2 linked regions of the Endozoicomonas gorgoniicola genome follow. The protein of the gene in region 2 interacts with the protein of the main gene of each other region in a pairwise test. Links are inferred from orthologs where the notes say so. Each region holds a gene or a part of one and is shown on either strand. Other genes may lie near its edges. The genes, in order: ybgC and plsB.

What was found.
Region 1: the proteins of plsB (region 2) and ybgC interact in binary tests that used the Escherichia coli proteins (3 or more experiments, as listed by UniProt). The link is inferred for Endozoicomonas gorgoniicola from one-to-one orthologs.

What each region holds. Positions count from the first base shown.
Region 1 is NZ_JAPFCC010000001.1:2,793,976-2,804,734, forward strand. What follows is about bases 3,790-6,518. They hold ybgC (tol-pal system-associated acyl-CoA thioesterase), read right to left. Parts: upstream 5,510-6,518; coding sequence 5,069-5,509; downstream 3,790-5,068. Other genes in these bases: NX722_RS12860 (cell envelope integrity protein TolA), read right to left, coding at 3,790-3,852; tolR (protein TolR), read right to left, coding at 3,865-4,308; tolQ (protein TolQ), read right to left, coding at 4,323-5,009; NX722_RS12880 (SEL1-like repeat protein), read right to left, coding at 5,647-6,177; NX722_RS12885 (response regulator), read right to left, coding at 6,152-6,518. Also shown: tol-pal system protein YbgF, read right to left, coding at 1-839; NX722_RS12850 (OmpA family protein), read right to left, coding at 855-1,427; Tol-Pal system beta propeller repeat protein TolB, read right to left, coding at 1,577-2,917; more of NX722_RS12860, read right to left, coding at 2,983-3,789; more of NX722_RS12885, read right to left, coding at 6,519-9,595; Holliday junction branch migration DNA helicase RuvB, read right to left, coding at 9,935-10,759.
Region 2 is NZ_JAPFCC010000001.1:4,156,560-4,167,705, reverse strand. Bases 4,042-7,157 are described here. They hold plsB (glycerol-3-phosphate 1-O-acyltransferase PlsB), read right to left. Parts: upstream 6,814-7,157; coding sequence 4,270-6,813; downstream 4,042-4,269. Other genes in these bases: NX722_RS18860 (ETS domain-containing protein), read right to left, coding at 6,935-7,157; NX722_RS18870 (class I SAM-dependent methyltransferase), read left to right, coding at 4,042-4,202. Also shown: NX722_RS18890 (LysE family translocator), read left to right, coding at 1-177; NX722_RS18885 (putative adhesin), read left to right, coding at 329-940; NX722_RS18880 (C1 family peptidase), read right to left, coding at 1,145-2,290; NX722_RS18875 (undecaprenyl-diphosphate phosphatase), read left to right, coding at 2,517-3,320; more of NX722_RS18870, read left to right, coding at 3,396-4,041; more of NX722_RS18860, read right to left, coding at 7,158-8,032; NX722_RS18855 (hypothetical protein), read right to left, coding at 8,554-8,940; dapE (succinyl-diaminopimelate desuccinylase), read right to left, coding at 8,956-10,098; NX722_RS18845 (endonuclease/exonuclease/phosphatase family protein), read right to left, coding at 10,260-11,146. UniProt on the Escherichia coli protein: Catalyzes the transfer of an acyl group from acyl-ACP to glycerol-3-phosphate (G3P) to form lysophosphatidic acid (LPA). This enzyme can utilize either acyl-CoA or acyl-ACP as the fatty acyl donor.

The sequences.
Region 1 (10,759 bases), 1.4 Mb from region 2 along the record:
CTTTCGGGGTACTGGCTGACTACCGATTCAAGGTACTTTCGGGCTTCAGCCTTGTCACCCAGCAAGTCGTATAACCGACCCAGCTTATAGGCTGCGTCAGGCACCTTGTCACTGTCCGGGTATTGCTCCATGACAACTCTGAATTCATCACGGGCAGGCTCAAGCTTTCCCTGGGCCATCAGCACTTCGCCCAGCCAGTACTGTACGTTATCGGAAAGTTTTCCATCAGGGTATTCTTCCAGCAACCTGCGCAGAGCGACCAGCGCCTGATCAAATTTGCGATCACGGATCAACCCGAAAGCCGCCTGATACTCAGTCTGCTCACGCCCAGCCATCAACTCTTCAGGTGATTGACGGGCAGGCAGCTGAACCGGCGAATTGCCCGGTTCGGCTGCCTGACTGATATTGGCAGAGCGATCGCCGGTCAAATCAGATGCAGGCTGATCACCCATCGCCCTGCTGATACGGGCATCCAGATCCAGGTAACGATCACGAAACTCCGCTTCGTTCTGCCTGAGTTGAAACTCCAGCTCTTCAACACGCCCCTCAAGAGTCATGTTTCTTTTGCGCAGTTCTTCTATCTGATTGAGAAAATAAGCCGTGCTGTTTGCCGATTGCGACCGGGGCTGGCTATTCTCTTCAGAAACCTGCTGAGTCTGCGCACTCTGAATGACACGTTCAACACTCTCTGGCGCTGACACTGGAGTGGCATCCTGAGCGGTTTCTCTGACAACCTCTGCCGTTGGCAAAGACTCAACAACAGGTACTGCGGCAAGTACCGGAACGGCCAGCAAACTGGCCAGAATCAGGAAAGAGCTGGATAAAGGTTTCAAACTCATTAGCTATCTCAGTTATTAGTTAATGACAATCTGTGCGCGACGGTTCTTAGCCCAGGCTGTTTCGTTATGGGCTGGATCAACCGGCTTCTCGAAGCCAAAGCTGATCACATCAATACGGCTGCTGGCTACGCCTTTCGCTTCGAGATAGTCTTTCACCGCATTGGCTCGACGCTCACCCAGAGCCAGGTTATAAGTACGGGTACCACGCTCGTCAGTGTGTCCCTGCACAATAATGTTCTTACCCATACCCTGATCAGAGTTCAGGTAAGCCGCCTGTACGTCCAGAGCCTTATAATCACTGTCGCTCAGCTTGGAACTGTCAAAAGCAAAGTTAAACGTGTCGCGCTCCAGCAGCATCTCAACCTCTTCCGCACTCGCCTGAACGTCACCACTGTCCATAACAGCCTGTACCGCCGGGTCCAGTACTGGCATGGTTTCAATCACCACATTTTCAGTCACAACCGTTTCTTCAGGTGTTACCGTGGTTTCCGCACCGGATGTGCTTTCACCACCGGTAGAAGCACAACCTGCCAGCCACAGGGCAGAAGCCACCAAGGTGGCTGCCTTAACATAATTGGCAATTCGCATTACAGACTCCAATTGTTTAATGTTGGTTAGTTGGATATTAGTTAGTTGGATGTTAGTTAGATTGTTGCAGTACAGTATCAGAACCCTTTACACGGGACTAGCCCACACCGCAACAAACGCGATACACACAACTACTTTTTTTACGGCGTTTACCTAACCGCAGGCCCCCAGACTGGTTCCCGGACATCACCAGTCGCCGACGGCAGGCGGTATTTTACCCTACCATCCGCAGTGACAATACCCAGTTCACCATGCTTCCCCCCCTGAACAGCATAGATCAGCCTTCGGCCTCCCGGAGAAACGCTGGGCGAATCTTCAAGCTGTGCTGATGTCAGCAACCTCAGGCGATTGGAGTCCAGATCAAGAATTGCGATGTTAAATTCGGCTGCGCCCTGCCCCTTGTGTACCAGGGCCAGCGATTTACCATCCGGGAAGACTTTTGCCCGTGCATTGAAACGTCCCTTGAACGTCAGGCGACGGGGATTGCCAACTGCCTCCACAGAACCATCAGACAAGTGTTTAACATCCAGTTGATAAATCTGCGCACTACCACCCCGGTTCGAGGTAAAAACAATACTGTTGCCGTCTGGCATCCAGTCCGGTTCAGTATCAATGGAATAATGTCGGGTCAGCTGACTCAGTTTGCCGGAAGCCAGATCCTTGACATAGATATCCGGATTACCGCCTTTAGACAACACCAGGGCTACTTGCTTACCGTCCGGAGAGAATACCGGCGAACTGTTCAGACCCTTGTAGTCAGTCAGTTTCTGTCGTTTGCCTGTTGCCAGTTCCTGCAGGAAGATAGCAGGCTTACCCGCTTCAAAAGACACATAAGCAATACGACGGCCGTCTGGCGACCAGGCAGGCGACAGAATAGGCTCTTTGGAACGGACGATAACACGCGCCCGCTTTCCATCGGCATCGGCATAGTTTAACTGATAATCGGTGTTATCAATGCTATGTCTCTGGGCAGTCACATACATTAAGCGGGTTGAAAAATCGGCCGGGATGCCGGTGATTTTTGCGTAGACAGCATCACTGATGGTATGCGCCATGGTTCGCAGCTGGCTTTCAACGCCCCGAACCTGCCCTTTCAGAATAGAGCGCTGGCGCAGTACATCGAACAGCTGATAGTCAACCGTATACTGACCACTGCTCTGGCTAACCCGGCCGATCACCAGATAAGAAGCCCCAAGCACCTTCCAGTCACGATAGAAGACATTGGACTCTTTGCTGGGAAAACTGAGCATATCTTCCCGTTTCAGCGGATCAAACAGACCACTGAGTCGCAAATCATCACTGATGGTTCCTGCCATATCTTCTGGCAGAATTGTCTTGCCGTCAAAACTGAACGGTGCCACAGCCATGCGTACCGCACGATCATTACCATGGGTAATTTCAATAGTCAGCTCAGCCCTTGCCGGCATCGCCAGAGCCAGCTGAACCAGAAGCAGCAGGGCAAAGGATGCAAACCATCTGACTGTTGTCATAGTGCCCCCTCTCCCCGGGTCAAAGTGGCTCGTTGTCGTATTTATCGAGCGAGTCATCAAACGAGTCATCGAACTAGATCCTCTGGCCTGAACCTGAAATTAAAGCGTCGGAAGCTGGCATCAAATATTCTGCGATCCAGCTTTTTTAACTCTGGAAATGGCGCTGCAAGCTGTACGGCCTGTACCGCAGAACGGTCAAAAGAGTCACTGCCACTGCCTTCCAGCAGCTTAACTTCCAGCAGGTCACCAAATGGCGACAGGGTAACCTGCAGCAATGCTGTCATATTATTGCGGGCGCTGGGCGGACGATTCCAGTTATTAACAATGAGGTTATTCAGCAACTCGCTGTAATAGCGAACCTCTGCCGCATCTTTCTCGGCCTGTTCAGCAGCCTGCCGGGCTGCCGCTTCCTGTTGCTCTCTCTGGATTCGTTCCTGTTCCAGCTGGCGCAGTGTTTCTTCCCGCTGTTTGCGTTGACGTTCAGCTTCCTGTTGGCGCTTCCTTTCTGCTTCCAGTTTGCGCTGACGCTCCCGTTCCTTACGCGCTTCCTCTTCTTTTTTCGCTTTTTCCCGGGCTTCCTGCTCTTTTCGCAGGGCAATTTCCCGCTGGCGTTTTTCCTCTGCCAGACGACGCTGCTTTTCTTCCCGAATAGCTTCCTGACGCTTGCGCTCAGCAGCCTCCCGAGCTTTGCGAGCAGAGTCGTCTACCTGCGGCTGGGGGCGGGGCTGCGGAGCAGACTGCACTGTTTCAACCAGACTCGCCTTGATATTGCGGGGAGGAACAATATTCAACTGACGCTCAACCGACCAGCTGGTGCTTAGCAGCAGTAATAATGAGGCGTGCAAAAGAAGCGAGACGACAACTGGAAAACTGTAGCCACGAAAGGCTGCTTTACGAAAAACCTTGTTCAGTATCCGGTTCAATACTTTCTTCATCAGCAGCAGCCGTTAGTTTTCCTGCCGATCCAGTTCCGCCGGATCAGTAATCAGTCCGACATTTTCGACACCGGCTGACTGCAGCCCTGCCATTAACTCAATCACAGAGCCATAAGCCACCTTTCGATCTCCCTTGATCAACACCTGGGTACGGGGGCTGGCAGACAACACCTTGCCCACCTTTTCAGCAATCACATCCAGTCCTTTTGCAGCTTCCCGTTCTGCCCCCAGATCAATGAAGTATTCACCATCCGCCTTGACTGAAATAATCAACGCTTCAATATCTTCTTCCAGGGGTATTAACTGACTGGTTGTTTTTGGCAGGTCGACCTGCAGCCCCTGGGTCAGCATTGGAGCACTGACCATAAAGGCAACCAGCAATACCATCATGATGTCGATAAACGGAACCATATTGATTTCCGACATCACTTTGCGACCTGTTCTGGAGCGCGCCATAGACAGTAGTCTCCTCAGCCCGCTTCTGGTCGGTTGGAACGGCTGTGAACCTTACGATGCAGAATGCTGTGGAACTCATCGGCAAAGGTTTCATAGCTGGCGAGCAGGGCATCAACCCGCGACGCATAACGGTTATAAGCTACAACGGCCGGAATGGCTGCAACCAGGCCAACCGCTGTAGTCATCAGAGCTTCAGCAATACCCGGGGCAACAGAAGCCAGCGTCGCCTGTTGCACCTGGGCCAGTCCACGGAACGAGTTCATAATCCCGACAACGGTTCCGAACAGGCCGACGTAAGGACAGGTTGAACCGACACTGGCAAGGAATGGCAGATGGGTTTCCAGTTTCTCCTGTTCTCTGGAAATGGCAACCCGCATAGCTCGCTGGGTGCCTTCCATAACGGCATCCGCTTCCGAGGTCCCCAGGCTGCGCAGGCGGCTGAACTCACGGAAGCCTGCCTTGAAAATATTCTCCAGACCTTCGTCCGGACTGGCGTTATCCTGCAATTCCCGGAACAGTTGGGAAAGGTCCATACCCGACCAGAACCGATCCTCAAATTCGAGCATGCTTTGCTGAGCGTTACGAATCAACAAACCACGCTGAACAATCATCACCCAGGAAGCGACAGAAGCCGCAATCAGCATCAGCAATACTAACAGCACAACCCAGCTGGAATTACTGATCAGCGACCATATGGACATGCTATCAGCCACTGATTACCTCGCTTGCAGTTAATTTAAAAACAGGGTGTATCATACCATCAAACCTGTGACGTGTTGCTGACATTCAGGCATAGACTCCGTAAGGCTTTTGTAATACTGACAGGCTTCATTGAAGCGCTGTCGAGACAGGCGACAACAAACTCTCCTGTACACAGTACCCGCTCATTATTCAGCCCCTGATTGAGCAGGACGGACTGACGAAAAACAAGGCTGGCACGCTTTACTTCAGAAATTTCTACAGTTACAGATATTTCGTCATCCAGTCTGCCCGGGTGACGAAAACGAACATCAGCACTGGTCACCGCAAACACTCTGCCCAATTCACTCATGACCTGATGCCCCATACCAATATGCCGCAACAAATCAGTACGAGCGCGTTCCATAAATTTGAGGTAATTGGCATGGTAAACAATACCAGCAGCATCAGTGTCTTCGTAATAAACCCGCTGAAGGCTGGAAAAAGGGGCGTCAGAACTCACGACAGTGTACTCATATATTCAGTAAGGTCATTAAACCAGATCGCTGAAAACCTTGAAAGACTTTGATGGCATACTCACATAGCGCGTAGAAGGCATTGAAGCCATCTACCAGAATACGGTTTGAATGAAACGATGTACTAGTAGCACCAGTGACACCGCCGGTGGTGATAGCGCCGGTGGTGATAGTGATAAGGTGCATGGTAACCGCGCCATCGAATGGCATCAATGTGTTCTCGTTCAAGTTTCTGCAGGTTTTCATTGCGCCGGTCCTGCTGCAATTTCTGTTCCATACCCTGCTGGCGCTGCAGCATATCAGCCTGCGGCACCGGCTGGCCAAATCGTCTCAGGGCTTCCTGCGCCTCAGGAATACCCCAGCGGGCAGCCATGGTGTAGTACTTGAAGGCCTGCTCCATAGAGGCTGGCACTCCGACACCCTGCTCATAGCACCGTCCGGCATGGTACTGGTCAATCGGCAGCTCAGCCGTCCCACCCGTGACTCTGTGGCAGGATGTTTCAGACAGTGAAAAACCGTCCCCAAAGACACCGGGAGCCGATGGCTGGGCATCAACCCGGACATTATTACTGCAACCAGCGACCAACATGGTCAGTATCAATAATACGCCGTACAGCCTATATCTGTGTTCAGGTCTCTCTATATCCTTCATCATTATTGACCTCTCTTGAGCGATCAGCAGCTCGTAATCGACCCAGTAATTCTTCCCTGATGCTTTCCAATCCGGTCAGATCCAGCGCTCCACAGCTTTGTTTGATCTGCCCCGGATAATGTCCCAGGCCCTTATTATTTGTTGACCACTGTTCTGCCAGATCGTTCAGAGAACTGACATCACCGATATCAAGACAGGCAGAAATACTCGACAGCATCATTTCAACATCTTCCAGCGACACGTCAGTATAATCGGTGTCGCAGGTTTTGCTGTGCTGAGTATCAGCGCCTTCCCCTATCCAGCGATAGATTTTGCTGAACAGTTCACTGAAGCGGACGGGTTTGCTGATAAAGTCGCACACTCCAGCACTGCCAACGCTCTCACGGGTCGCGTCCGATACACTGGCTGAAACCGCTATCACACTGAGCGCTTCGTTATCTGACTGCTCATGAATCAGCCGGGTTGCCGTCACGCCGTCCATGACCGGCATTTTCAGGTCCATTAACACCAGATCATAATGGTACTGCTTGCACTGCTCGACAGCTTCAGTCCCATCCGCAGCCTCTTCTACTATAAAATTCGCACTGCGCAGGGCATTACTGAGCATATCCCGATTGGTTTCGCTGTCATCGACCACCAGAATACGTCGATTATGATAATCCTCTGGTACTCCGGGCTGCTCCAGCTTATGCTCCACAGCCGATCCGGCATCCACCGTTACCGGCAAATAAGGAAGACTGAAGTAGAATTTACTGCCGCGATGCAACTGGCTGGACACTTTCAACTCCCCGCCCATCGCCTTAACCAGACGGTAGCTGATCGCCAGCCCCAGACCGGTTCCTCCCTGCTTACGCCCGGATTTGAGCTGACCAAAGGGCTTAAACAGCCGGGCCTGATCCGTTGCACTGATACCCGTTCCAGTATCTATCACGGCAAAACTGAGCCGTCGACGCTCTCTGTTCACCCGCAGCATAACACTGCCATTGTCGGTAAACTTAACGGCATTACCCATGAGATTGATCAATACCTGTCGCAGCTTCACACTGTCACCGACAACTTCCGGGCTGATGTTCGGGTCAACATCCACGTCCAGAAACAGATTTTTTGAACGGGCAACTTCCTTAACGTTTGCTCGTACAGTACTCAACATTCTCTCAAGCACGAAAGGTTGAGAGTCCAGCTCAACACCACTGCTCTCAATTTTGGTCATATCGAGAATATCGTTAATCAAGGTCATCAGGTGTAGCCCACACTCTTCCAGTGAAGACAGGGTATCCCGATAACGTTCCGGCACCCGGGCGTCCGCCAACAGCAGCTGCGCATAACCCAACACACCATTGAGCGGGGTACGTAATTCGTGACTGATATTGGACAAAAACATTGATTTGGCCTGACTCGCCTGTTCCGCGCTGGTCTTGGCCTGAACCAGCTCTCCTTCAATGCGCTTGCGTTCCGTGACATCTCTCAGAACAATGGAAATTTGCTTTCCCTCTGCCGTTTCCAGTACATTGCTGGACACCTCCATGGGAAAACGACGCCCTGACTCAGTAATCCCTTCTGTAAGATACTCATCAACACAATGGTATTCAGGTCTGGCAGGATCAACCGGAGCCAGCAAGGGTTCGCCATAGCGTCGTTCGGGAGCCACCAGCAGAGCCAAAGGCATGTTTACCAGTTGTGACTCGATAAAGCCACACAGCTCCGTGACCTTCCGGTTGACCAGTGAAATAATACCGTCCTGATTACAAATCACGGTTGCATCCGGAGCTGATGCAATCAACTGTCTGAACTTCTCGGTATCGTTAGTACGTTCTGTAATATCGTTCGCCATGCCCTCAATAACAACCGGCACCTGCCCGTGCTTTACAGAGTCTTCACCGGCTACCGTTACCGGCTTTTCATGAGTCGTGCAGAACAGTTCCACCCGGCGGACACTGCCATCCTTATGCACCATTTCCACTTCAAAGGCTTCTTCCCACTGACCGGATACCAGCGCGGAAAGCTTATCAGAAAACCCCCGGTTCAATCCGGAAGGCGACAGGTACAGGTGCATCCTGCCGGCGAACTCCTGCTCACCATAACCAAGGATGGCCTTGATAGAAGGGCTGACGTAAGTCACGACTCCGCCCGAATCAAGATTAAAATAAAAATACTGACCTTTAAGCTGTTGAACCAGATGACCGATATTGTTCACCCTGGCTTTTTGCAACGACCGCTCACGATCCTGTAGCCTCTGCAGTAGCATATTGAAGCTGTAATCCAGACTGGCCGCCTCATCACAATGACGGTCATCCGAATTCAGACCATAAGGCGTGGCAAATTCGTTCATCTGCGACTTCAGCCTGTTCAGTGGGCGCGTAATCAGGCCAGATACCGCCCACAGGCTAAACATGGTCAGAATCAACACCAGCGCAATCAGGCTTACACTGATTACCGCCTGACGAACAATGGGCTGCAGAATGCTCTCTTCCAGAATGCTGATACTGAAATACCAGCCAGTAGAAGGAATTGGGGTAGCAGTGACCCACTTCTTTACGCCGCGCACCTCCACCCTGAAATTAATAGATTGCCTGTTATCCGTCACCCGCCGGAATGCCTCATCAAAAACAGCACAGGGCGGCTTACCCAAATGGGTTTTAATGGGGCGGGTAATAAAATCAACCAGTTCACCGGTATCTTCACGGGTCGCGTTGATCTGACTGTAACCGTCACAAGGTCCGCTGTTAATTAAAGTACGCAGTTCCCTGTTCTTCTCCAGAAAAATACTGTTTGCGTAAACCGTTATACCCTGCCGGTCGAGTATGACCAGCCGGGTTCTTGTGTCTGCCCAAATCAACGGAGCCGTTAAAAGAGAGCCATCAATATCAATCCGCAATACTGCGAAGGCACCATCACGAAACGATACCGGCACCATATAAGTAGAGCGAAACACCGCAGACTGGCTGGAAACACGGTTAACATGCCAGTCCGGTTTAACTCGCTGCCCATTAAGATATTCCTGTAAAAGCGCTTCAGGCAGATCAGGTACGGAATAATGGTCAGGCATTTTGGAAAACAGATCTGCACGTTTATTCCAGTAACGATTTTTTTCCGGCTGAGAAGGAAAGGTCAGCCCAACTCCCAGCACCAGTCGTGCATTCCCCAGCAATTTTGATGCATTTACAGGCACTGCACTCAGGTTCTCCGATGAAGGTTGCTGATCCAGCAGCAGCCCCAGACTCTTGCCCGCCAGATGTATTCCCTGCAAATGTCCGTCGATGACACTGGCATAACGAAGGCTCTGCTCCAGGTGACTGTGACTGATTTCCACAGAAGCGGCATGAAAGGTGAAATAAAGGTATACAGCCGTCACAAGGCTGTAGAAAACGACAGCAGGTGCAAGGGTAAATAACGTAATCTTTTGCCTGATTGAGGTAGACATAAATCGTTTGATACGTTTTGCGCCCCGGATTCTGCTCCAGCCTCAATACATGATTCCCCCAACGGAGAAAGTGCCTGCAATGAGCAGAGGAGATTGTTGCAGCTAAAAAAACAGTTGCCTGCCCGTACGCTGCGTCCTTTGGCTAGTAAATTGAGGTCAAGTCACAACATAGACAGTTAACGGGACTCCAGCCAACTGAATTTAATCTGACCGACAAAAAACGGGTATCAACAGAAGTGCAGGAAAGGCTATGGAAAGGCTATGGAAAGTGAAGAGGCTTCTCGCTCTCAGAAATGCTCGCAGGGGGATAGAAGTCCCCCCCTGACAGATCAGCAACGGTTATTCTTTGGCGCCCAGGCCAAAATGCGTATAGGCATGCCTGGTGACCATCCTGCCACGTGGTGTGCGCATGATGAAGCCCTGTTGGATAAGATAGGGTTCGAGTACATCTTCAATGGTATCGCGCTCTTCGCTGATGGCGGCTGCCAGGCTGTCTACCCCGACAGGGCCACCATCAAACTTCTCAATCATAGCCAGCAGCAGACGCCGGTCCATATGGTCAAAACCACTGGCATCGACATCCAGCATATTCAATGCGGCATCTGCCGTAGACTGGTCAATCAGGCCACTGCCTTTCACTTCCGCAAAGTCACGCACCCGGCGCAGCAACCGGTTAGCAATACGGGGAGTACCACGGGAACGTCTGGCAATTTCTCTGGCTCCCACCTCTTCAATTTCTACCCCCAGTATTCCGGCAGAACGCTCCACAATATGAGTCAGGTCGTCAATACTGTAGAACTCAAGCCGCTGAACGATACCAAACCGATCCCTCAGTGGCGATGTCAGCAAGCCTGCCCGGGTGGTAGCCCCCACCAGAGTAAACGGCGGCAAATCCAGTTTAATAGAGCGGGCAGCAGGTCCTTCACCGATCATAATATCCAGCTGATAGTCTTCCATGGCTGGATACAACACTTCTTCTACCACGGGACTCAACCGGTGAATCTCGTCAATAAAGAGAATATCATTAGGTTCCAGGTTGGTCAGAAGCGCTGCCAGATCCCCTGCTTTTTCCAGTACCGGCCCTGACGTGGAACGAATATTACTGCCCATCTCATTGGCAAGAATATGAGACAACGTGGTTTTACCCAGTCCGGGCGGGCCAAA
Region 2 (11,146 bases):
ATGTACGGGGCAATCATATCTTTTACTCATTTGGTTTGGTTTACTTGCGTGGCAATTTTTTTGACTCAACCAAAACTGCTTAAAGCGTTTAAGAAGTCTAAAAATACCATTGAAAAATTAGTCGGTGGTGTTCTGGTAGCTTTTGGTGTCAAGGTGGCAACCCACACAGGCAGCTAGCAGTGGTTCCTGTTTGTGTTAACCTTTGCAGGGCTGACACCTGACAGCCCACGTTTGACAGTGGCTTAACGGACTTCGCAAGCTTCGTTGAAGAAAATGGATGCTATAGTGTTTCTGTTATTAGCCTTCAATTATATGCAAACCTAATAAAATGAATCCGAGTACTGTTTCACACCCTGCCCCGGAAATGCACAAGCAGTTACTGGATGGAAAACTCAACCTGTTTGGTTTGAACTGGCATAAAGAGAATGTCCAGAACCTGATTATTCTAGCCCATGGAGGAATAAAAAAATCTAATGCTCTCAAGGTGAGTCGACATATTACCATTCCCGTATGGACAACCTTGTTTTTTTATGCGCCTGCTGGCTTTGTACTTTTTACTAACAACAGTTTAAGTAAGTTAATGAGAGGAAAATACCCCCCCCTGGAGGCTGTATTGCCCAATGAAAAGACACCCAACTATGAGCTGTTCTTTGATAGTAAGGATTTTTCTTTAAAGGACGAGGCTATCTATATAGACCTCATTGATGGCCGATATGATTTTACCCCATCCTTTGCTCAGCACCCGTTCAGAGTCTACGACGTTGTCACTACAGAACCATCCGGTTCCAAAGGCATTTCCCTGGAGGAAGTTCTCAATGTGCTTTACCACACAGGCCATCCCTACCCGCAAATCCACTGCATGTTCTGTCGCAGCATATACGGAGCAGAGAGCCAGTATTACAGACCTGGTTATCACAACCCTCCATTCAGTTCTAAATAGTCTGAAGTTCTGCAAATATCACAGCCTGCCTGACTCAGCCAGAAAAGACTTGAGTTTGTTGACAGTTACCCGCGTGCCGGAGACATTGCGACATTAGCGGCTGATCATTACGGTAACGGACACGCTGTTTCAGCGGAACAGGCGATGCCCGTTTACCTGCGGGACAAAGTTGCACTCAAGAAGAGTGAACGATAGCGTAAGGGTTTATTTTCCCGGGGAGATGGGTTGAACAGCATCCAGTGTAATGCCGCAAAAATCGTTATATTGGTCGTTTATCTCACCTGTTTTCCCCCTCCTCATCATGACATATCCCCCTTCGCCCCATTGATCTCCCCAGCTGTTTTTCACGATCCAGTAAGGCACATTTTGTTCATTTACACCATAGCCCACTAACAGCACTTCGTGGTCGAGGGAGTTTACTCTGTTTTTTAAGCACTCCGGATCATCATAAATGCCTTCTTTGTAGAGCATAAAACTTTTTAAATAGGCTTTAATGGCCACTGAAACCGGACCATCCAGTAATGCTTCCATGACAGCCAAATCATCTCCTGGCTCTATTGTCCTGATTTTTAAACCATTTGGGATTTGAATTTGTTTGCATTTGTTCATCATTTCCAGAGTGCAAGGGTAATCGATTCCAGAGCCAGAGGTGTAGGGGCAGCTTTCTTCAGTGCATAAGGTGTAGTTATTGGCATTCAGATAAGCATAAACATCAAGTGCAGTACCTCCCTGGCACGCAGGATTTGCTCCATTGCAGGAGCCAAAGTACTGTTCACTAAAGGATGTCAAAGGATTTCCCAGGCGCTTATAGTAGCCTTCCAATGCACCTGTGGTGCCAAAGAGCCAGCAGCTTCCGCACTGTCCTTGATTTTTGACCGGAGTCACCGCTCCTTTTGTCCTCCAGTCAATGGCACTGGGCAATGTTTTACCGCTGTATTTAAAAGATGAAACTATCGTTTTGGTAAAACTGGTTGATGCCTTTTTATGTTTGAAACCTGATTTGTCATAACCAAAATGATTTTTTTCAAAGTCATCGACACCAATATCAAACAGGCTGTTTATGCCTGCCGTTGGATACCTTCCTTCGGCTGTACTTTTGGCGTTGTATTTCATGGCGTCAGCCATATTTTCAAAAAAAGTAGCTTTGCGGGTTTCGTATTCCGAGGTGCCGCGTTTTGGCCTTTCTGAGGGTTGTTTAAATTGTTCCAGGAACTGTTGGAACTCAAGCTCTGTGTATTGAGGTGCATAACTGGTTAAATCATTGGATGAATATTCTTCAAAAGGCGCTGAATGCGCTGCTGAAAAAAACAGTGTTAAAAAACTGAACACTGAGGTAATCCAGATCTTCATAGTGTTACTTCTCAGGGGTGATTAAGAGACACAATTGAAAATACTAGCGATTTTTGCGGATGTTGTTTGAACATTTCCTCATTAACACAGAGTTGTGATTGCAATTTATTGGGAGACTATCTATTGGGAGACTACCAATCTGAGAAAACAGCCAAAACAGGCTTGAGATAGCACTGCGGTGGGCGACATACTGTATAACGTTACAAACGGATTCAGGAGCACCCTCATGGATTTTTTGCAGATTATTGTTCTTGCGCTGATACAGGGTATTACCGAGTTTCTGCCGGTTTCCAGCTCGGGGCATCTTATTCTTCCGGCACAGTTGTTGGGCTGGAGTGACCAGGGGCTGGCGTTTGATGTGGCGGTACATATCGGTACGCTGGCTGCTGTCATTGGATATTTCCGCAACGATATCCTCAAAATAGCCATCGACTGGCTGGGTTCACTGGTGGGCAGAGGTTCAACCTTTAACAGCCGTCTGGGGTGGTACCTGATTTTTGCCACCATTCCCGCTGTGGCATTTGGCTTTGCCCTGAAAGCCATTGGGCTTGATGAAGCCATGCGGACAATTGGTGTCATTGCCGGAACCACTCTGATTTTTGGTGCGCTACTTGGCTGGGCAGACCTTAAAGGCAAGCGTATTCAACCTCTGGAAAAGCTGACATTCAGGCAGGCTATGATCATAGGCTTTGCTCAGGCCATTGCCCTGATTCCTGGGACTTCCCGTTCCGGTATCACCATGACCGCCGGTTTAATGCTGGGATTGACCAGAGAAGCTGCTGCCCGCTTTTCTTTTCTGTTATCCATTCCGGTCATCCTTGGGGCAGGCTCTCTGCTCACTCTGGATCTGGTTAAGGATGCTGCTCCGGTTGACTGGTCAGTACTGTTGAGTGGTGCAGTGGTTGCGGCTGTCAGCGCCTGGGTCTGTATTCATTACTTTCTGGCATTTATTAACCGTATCGGGCTGATGCCGTTTGTTATTTACCGGTTCTGTCTTGGTGCTGTCCTGCTTTGGGTGATGCTGGGCTGAGCGGTACGCTCCGCCCCCCTTAACTGCTAAACTCCCATTTTTTCGCTTATGTCTGTTTGAATGAGAAAGCTGCGGATGTCCTTTTCTCTTTATATTGATTGTTCCGGTCTGGTTGAAGGGCTGGAAAAATATCATTGCCTTAAAAAGCTGCATGATAAAGTACCATGCTCTGAATGGGTGACTGATACCAGAAGCTTGCCTAAAGGCTCATTAATCCTGGGCTTTGAGGAGGATGTACTCTGTCTGCGTCGTGCGGGTGATAAGGAAAAACCGGTATTTGTTGACTTTGTTGGTGGTAAGGCAGGGCATCGCCGCAAGTTTGGTGGTGGTAAAGGGCAGGATATTGCCAAAGCAGTCGGTTTGAATAAAGGCGTAACCCCTCATGTGCTTGATGGTACAGGAGGGCTGGGGCGTGATGCGTTTGTGCTGGCCACTCTGGGTTGTTCAGTGACTCTGATTGAACGTTCGCCGGTGATTGCGGCTCTGCTACAGGACGGTATTGATCGAGCAAGACTGGCCCCGGAGGTGGCCGCTATTGCCAACCGTATGAAACTGATAAACGAAGACAGTCGTCAGGCTATGCAGACCATGGTTGCCGAAGGTCAACAGTTTGATGTCGTTTATCTTGACCCGATGTTTCCCCACCGGGAAAAGTCGGCACTGGTGAAAAAAGAGATGCGCATTTTTCAGGATTTGCTGAGCGGTGACCCTGATGCCGATGAGCTGCTGGCACCGGCAGAAGCTCTGGCAGCATACCGGGTGGTGGTTAAACGCCCGAAGCATGCGCCAGACCTTTCTGGCAAAGAACCAACGTATCGTCTGGAAGGCAAAGCCTGCCGTTATGATATTTATGCCTTCAAAGCATTTGGTAAAGATAAATAAAAGTGCGATAACAGTAACAGACTGCTGCAACGCCCTGTGTCGTACAGGGCGGCGGCCTTGCAGTGATTCACTGCTGATCCGGTTCCAAAACAGGCACCGGCTGACTTTTCGTGGTTTGCAGAATACTGTGGCGTACTTCGCTGGTCAGCACCTTGAAGGCTTCTTCAGCCACCATCACAACGTCTTCGCCAAAGTTCAGCTTGTTGGTCTGACAGATGTCCAGTACACCGTTCAGGCGTAGCTGCCCGATAAAGCCTTTGAACAGGGCTTTATCAAAGAATTCCGGAGCATTCAGGCCGTGAATGATGGACAGGCGCTGAGCCAGGTCACGGCTCTGGTTTTCCAGAGTCTCCTGCTCAATGGAGCCAGTGCCATTACTGATCAGCAAACTGATGACCATGTAGAAACGCTCAATGGTCTGGGAAATAGCACGGGACAGAACCGTCAGCATCACATATTTGGATGAACTCTGTTCTGGCTGGTAGTAGACCCTGTCACTGTCAACGGTAATCAGCCCTTCGTCCACCAGAGTGTTTAACCACTTGCGCACGACTCGCATAAAGCCCTGCTCACTCCAGTGCAGGAACAATTCCGCTTTCAGGTAGGGGTACAGAATCGTACAGACGCGGTAAATTTCACGCAGAGTCAGACAGTCGTTGTTGACAAACAGGCAGCACAGCAACGATGGCACGGCGAACATATGCAATACGTTGTTGCGATAATAGGTCATGGCGACAGCGGTTTTTTCGTCCAGACTGTACACATCACCCAGAGAGTCGCTGATTTTGGTGACAACATTCAGCTTTTCCGCATAACGCAGCATGGCATGACCGTCGAGGTCGGTCATTACGGTTTGTGAACTGTATGGACACTGGCTCATGATTCGGCAGTAAGTATCCAGCAGCAGAACCAGTTCCTGCTCGCCCAGCGCATGCCGGGGGGAGGACAGCAATGCCATCGCCACCAGGTTGATTGGGTTCAGAACGGCTGCGGAGTTGATACCACTGGCGATATTAAAAGCCAGCTGATTGGTGGCGTCTTTCAGCCAGGCTGGTTTTTCGTTGACAGAAGTGTGGTCTTCCCAGTCCGGCACCTGCTTGTCCAGCAGGGTTCCCAGGTCAATGGGTTCGCCAAAGTTCAGCCAGGCTTTACCGAACTGATCCTTGAGCGCGGCAAGGGTACTGAAAACGTCCAGAGGGGATTCTTTTTTCTTGGACTTGCCACGCAACTCTCCAAGATAGGTTTTCACTTCCAGCAGTTTTTCGTAACCGATATACACCGGTACAAAGGTTACTGGCTTGCGGCTGTCACGAACATAGCTGCGCATACTGATCGACAGCATACCGGTTTTCGGATTCAGGGTTCGCCCGGTGCGGGAACGGCCACCTTCCACGAAGTATTCAATCGGGAAGCCTCTGGTCGACAGAGTGTGCATGTATTCATGGAACACATTGCTGTATAGCGGATTGCCACGGAAGGTCCGGCGCATAAAGAAGACACCGCCTTTGCGCAAAATAGTGCCGACCACCGGCATATTCAGGTTGATGCCTGCGGCAACATGTGGAGGTGTCAGACCTTCATAGTACAAAACATACGACAGCAGCAGGTAGTCGATATGGCTGCGATGACAGGGAACATACACAATGCTGTGGGTCTGGGCCAGGTCGCGGATTTGTTCGACATTGTTAATAGAAACGCCGTCGTATTGTTTGTTCCAGAACCAGGTCAGCACGATATCCAGAAAGCGCAGCACCGGGTAAGAATAGTCCGACGCGATTTCGTTGGCATAGGAGCGGGCTTTCTGCTCTGCCTCTACCAGTGTGATGTCGTGGGCTGCGGCTTCGGCTTCAATAGCTTGACGAATCTGTGGCGTATGGATCAGGGTATTGACCAGATTGCGACGGTGGGACAGGTCGGGGCCTATTACCGACTCGCGCAGCTGGCGAAAATGTACTCTTAGTATCCGACCAACTTTGCGCAGGGTTCGCGGGTGATCCTGACCTTCATCAACAATCTCGCGCAGAGACATGGCTGGATTGAAATGCACCATGGAGTGGCGACCATGCAGCAGGATGGCAATAAACTTGCGAAACCGGCCACCCAGGCTGAAATTCCAGTCGAAGAGAAGTTTTAGGGCTGAATGTTCTTTGTCCGGGGCTCTCCCCCAGAACACGCTGACGGGAACCAGCTGAACGTCACTGCCTTCCTGTTCTTCTACCCGCTTCAGCAGGTTTTCCAGAGTGTTGGAGTGCTTTGGGCGTTCCCGTTGTAAAATAAGGCCTTCCTGCCGGGTCAGAAAGAAGTGAGCCCGGTCGCCCTCCCGGGCATCGGCATCAATGTAAGCGTAAGGGCGAGGCAGACCGGCTTTCCGGCAGACGTTCTCAAGCATCAGCAAGTCAGACAGGGAACGGTTGCGCAGAACGTAACAAACCGGCTTGTCAGGCTGAAGGCCAAGGGCTTCAGCGCTATTGTTTTGAACCGTAGGCCTTGTCACCAGTGCGAGCAGTTTACGCAAACTGTGAAAAACATAGCGGCTGAGTGTAATGGGTTTATGCATGGAATGGCTATAGCCTGCAAAACAGATGAATTTGGTCGGGTAAAAGGTGGTCAAGTCGCACACCTTTGCAAATGGCGTGATTTTAGCTTGATTGTGTTTGATGACGCAAAGTGGCAGATCAATTCCTTTGTGGGTAGTTATCATGAAAATGCATTTATGTCTGTTTGTTCTGACTTTAGTCTTGATGTGATGCCTGGCGGGACTGGGACTGTAGGTTTGAAACCTTCGGATGCTTCAAGTCAAACTGGAAATGACACATTTTCGGCTCTTTCAGGGGGACAAGTCCTTTACTACATCTCTGCAGATTGCGCATTGCTCTGGACAGATTGTCATAAGATACCTTGTTTCCCTTGTACCCTTTATTAATATTCCATAGCCTGACCAACCCGGGAGTGCTGAGAATACGGAACAGCCCTGTATCTTTATTGCACCATTCAATAATATCCGGATGTTCACCGCTATCAACGAGGTGCCATAAAAAAGGGAGCAAAAGCAATCTGGGGCGATAGTTATCATCGTCCCGGGTATCTTCACTGTCGCTGGCATCTTCACTGTCGCTGGTATCTTCACTGTCGCTGGCATCTTCACTGTCGCTGGTATCTTCACTGTCGCTGGTATCTTCACTGTCGCTGGCATCTTCACTGATGCTGGTATCTTCACTGTCGCAGGGTTCCTCACTGCTGCTGGTTTCTCCACTGGCGTAAGCTGATTCAACAGGGTTACTTTCAAAATTTATGAATGACTCACAGTCAGGAAGTATGTCCATGGACTCAGTACTGCCAGACTCTTCCTCTGTGCAAAACAGTGACTCAAGCTCAAAATGCGTGGATACACTAAGATCAGCAGATGTGGAAAGCGCCTGAATGGACACTACATCAATAATCTCCTCCTCCTCTTCTTTGAACAACCATTCATAATCAAAATCAAGCAAGGTACCCCAGTTGTCGGGGTAGGCTTTCTGGCAAGGCGTCGTACCGCATTTGGGGCAATATTCTGTCGGATTATAGGTGTGGTCAGAGGTCGGGTCATTATCGTCACCGTCATCGTGATGACAGGGGTGTCTGAGGCACAGAGATACCAGTGGGCAATGGCCGGCAGGGCAGGTTGAGTCTGATTCGCCGGAATAGCAATAGGCGTGGCCTGGCGGGTGCTGAGTGGTCATGTCAGTAGGCTGGGTGACAGCGGTCTGCTCATATTCGGGAAACAACAGGGTTTCCTGATCCGACTGATCCATTCGGGATGGCTTCTGGTAAAACACCCAAGTCATCAACATCAATGAAACCTGCCTGATCGTCTGCCACGTCGCTGAATAGCTTTCGCCAGAGAGCAAGCCAGAAGACGGAATCGTGGCAACAGCACTTCTGACCCCCGGAAAATAAAAGTGAAATCTGCACTTATGAAGTGTGTAACCGAATCCCTGGTCTTCAATATGAAACGGGTAATGAGAAAAGAGGGTGGACAGCTTTTGGTCAGTGAGTTCAGGTGGCAATGTTGTTGTCAGACATGAAGCTTCAATACGATTGAAGGGCAGGTGAGGGACAGCAGTGGTCGTAGATAGCTCTGCAAAAAGCAAAGGCTGAAAGAACGGACAGAAAAGCGCCAACAGCAGAATTAAACAGCTTCGGAAACCAGGTATTTTTCCATTTAACACTTTCAGCTCCTTTCTGCTATTTGTATGACAGAGCTTTCAGGAAGCTGGAAGTGTAGTCAGTTTTTTCTCTATAGAAATATAATTTTCATCACCGGTGGTGAAGAAAGCCGCTTTTCCCCCTCATAGCAGTTTGTATTATGTATTTACCCGGCATTCGGCCAGGACAGGGTGCCCTCTTCTCCGGACTCTGTGATCTGCCACCACTCATCCATATCTTCACCATCTGACCAGGGTGCCGCATTGGCACGAACCCGACACCGGGCAAACGCCTGCAGGCTTCGGGCGCACTCCCGGTCATCAGACCAGGGTGTTTGAGGTGATTTGAACCAGATGCTGGTCCAGGCTTTGCCCACAGCATTCTCGACGATCATCAGGGGAATATGCCCGTTCAGGACGAAATCGTGAATCACCTTACCGCTCTGCACGGTTTCAATGGAAGAAAAACAGCTTTCAAGCCAGCTCTGAATATCAGCCAGCTTGAGGTTTTTGGCGTAAATTTCGATGTCTTGAATCGTATCAGGCGTTGTCATATCAGTTGTCAGCAGTTAATGCTTATCGGTCAGCAAGTGGGTCAGAATGCCCTGATAAATCTGGCTCAGATCATCAAGGTCAGACGCTTTAACACACTCATTGACTTTGTGAATGGTGGCGTTCACAGGTCCCAGCTCAACGACCTGAGTACCTGTTGGCGCAATAAATCGACCATCGGATGTTCCGCCGGAAGTCGACAGCTCGGTAGCCCTGCCGGTAATCGCCCTGATAGCTTCACGGGTGGCATTAACCAGGGCGCCGGGTTGGGTCAGGAACGGTTGTCCACTGATATGCCATTCAATGTCATAGCTCAGTTTGTGGGCGTCCAGAATGGTCAGAACGCGTTGTTGCAGCTGTTCGGCAGTGACTTCCGGGGAAAAGCGGAAGTTGAAGTTTACCTCGCATTTGCCCGGAATAACATTGCTGGCACCTTCACCCGCCTGAATATGCCAGATCTGGAAACTGGTGGGCGGAAAGTACTCGTTGCCATTGTCCCAGACTTCGCCAGTCAGCTCAGACAGTGCCAATGCTACTTCATGTACCGGATTTCTGGCCAGGTGCGGATAAGCCACGTGTCCCTGAATACCCTTGATCACCAGATGACCGTGCATGGAGCCGCGACGACCGTTTTTAATTACATCACCAACCAGACTGGTACTGGAAGGTTCCCCAACGATACACCAGTCAATTTTTTCGTGACGGGCTTCCAGATGCTCAATTACCTTGACGGTGCCGTGTTTCGCTGGCCCTTCTTCGTCGCTGGTGATCAGAAAAGCGATGGAACCTTCGTGGTCGGGAGATTCCTGAAGAAATGCTTCACAGGCAGTGACCATAGCGGCAAGGCTGCCTTTCATATCGGCAGCACCACGACCGTGCAGCATGCCTTCGTCGTCAATGATGGGGGAAAAGGGTGGATTGCCCCATTTGTCTTCAGAACCTGTGGGAACCACATCGGTATGGCCGGCAAAGGCGAGTACAGGGCCAGTGTCGCCTTTGCGCAGCCAGATATTATCCACCTCGCCAAAGCGTAATCGCTCTACTTTGAACCCTAAAGGTTCCAGCCGGCTGATCATCAGTTCCTGACAGCCTTTATCTTCCGGTGTGACGGAAGCACGGCTGATCAAATCCATGGCGAGTTTCAGGGTTTCAGAAGTCATGCAGATTCTTCAGTCTTTATGATTTATTAAGCGTCGATTGTAGCACTGGTTCCATGTTTATTGTGGAAGCTACTCAATCTGCTCCCAGGGTCCGGGCGCTCACGCCTGCAATCAGCAGACACAACAGCATAAGACTGTGCAGGCTGGTTTTTAGCGTTTGGTTATTCAGCGAAAGTAAATTTCGCCTGAACCATAAAATGATCAGATAACTCAACATTTCCGTAATGATAGAGCTTCGCATTATAGGATCGTTGATACATACGATTGTCGTCTAATGCCCTGAGCGGGGTTATTTGAGAGAGGCTGCTTACTGGTTGTAAGAAGTCTTTCACAGGCAATACCATATCGAGTATTGAATGTGAGCGGTCTTCGGGGGCTATCATCAGGTTCAAGTCTGAGTCGGCGCTGAATTTTGGTGTCTTGAACAGGTTGTTCAACACGTTTTCTGAGTTCAGGTTAAGAATTGATTGCAGGTGGCCAAACTGCTTTTTATCGTAAAAGTCGGTGTTGAAATCACCAAGAACTAATAAGGGTTCATGATTGGGTATAGCCAGTGCCTTACTGTCTATGATTTCCCTCTTGATTATTCTGAACTCTTCTCGTCTGGCGGCTATAGAGTTATTACCACCGCCTGCCTGTGCATGCGTGGTAATAAGATTATAAGCTTTACCATTTTTATCTATTTTAAAGTACGCTGCGCCTTTGTTGGAATAATCATCATCACCTTGCAGGTCCTGGTAATCCTGGTAATTAACAAAGGTGGTGTTTGTGATTGGGTATCGGCTTAAAGCCAGCAAGCCACTGCCTAAAGGCCTTAGATGGTAGCTTTCTGGTATTGGATCGTAGCTGTGAGGATATATATCATGAAGCTTTTTTTTCAGTGTATCGCGGCTATAGCTATCCCAGGCCTCCTGAAACACCAGAACATCGGCCTTTCTCAAAGCGTCTGCCTGAGACAGGTAACGGACTCTTGAATCCACTTTATTCAAGTCCAGGACCAGGCCAATATAGTCTGGAAAAGCTTTAATGTTGTAGGTGATCACAGTCA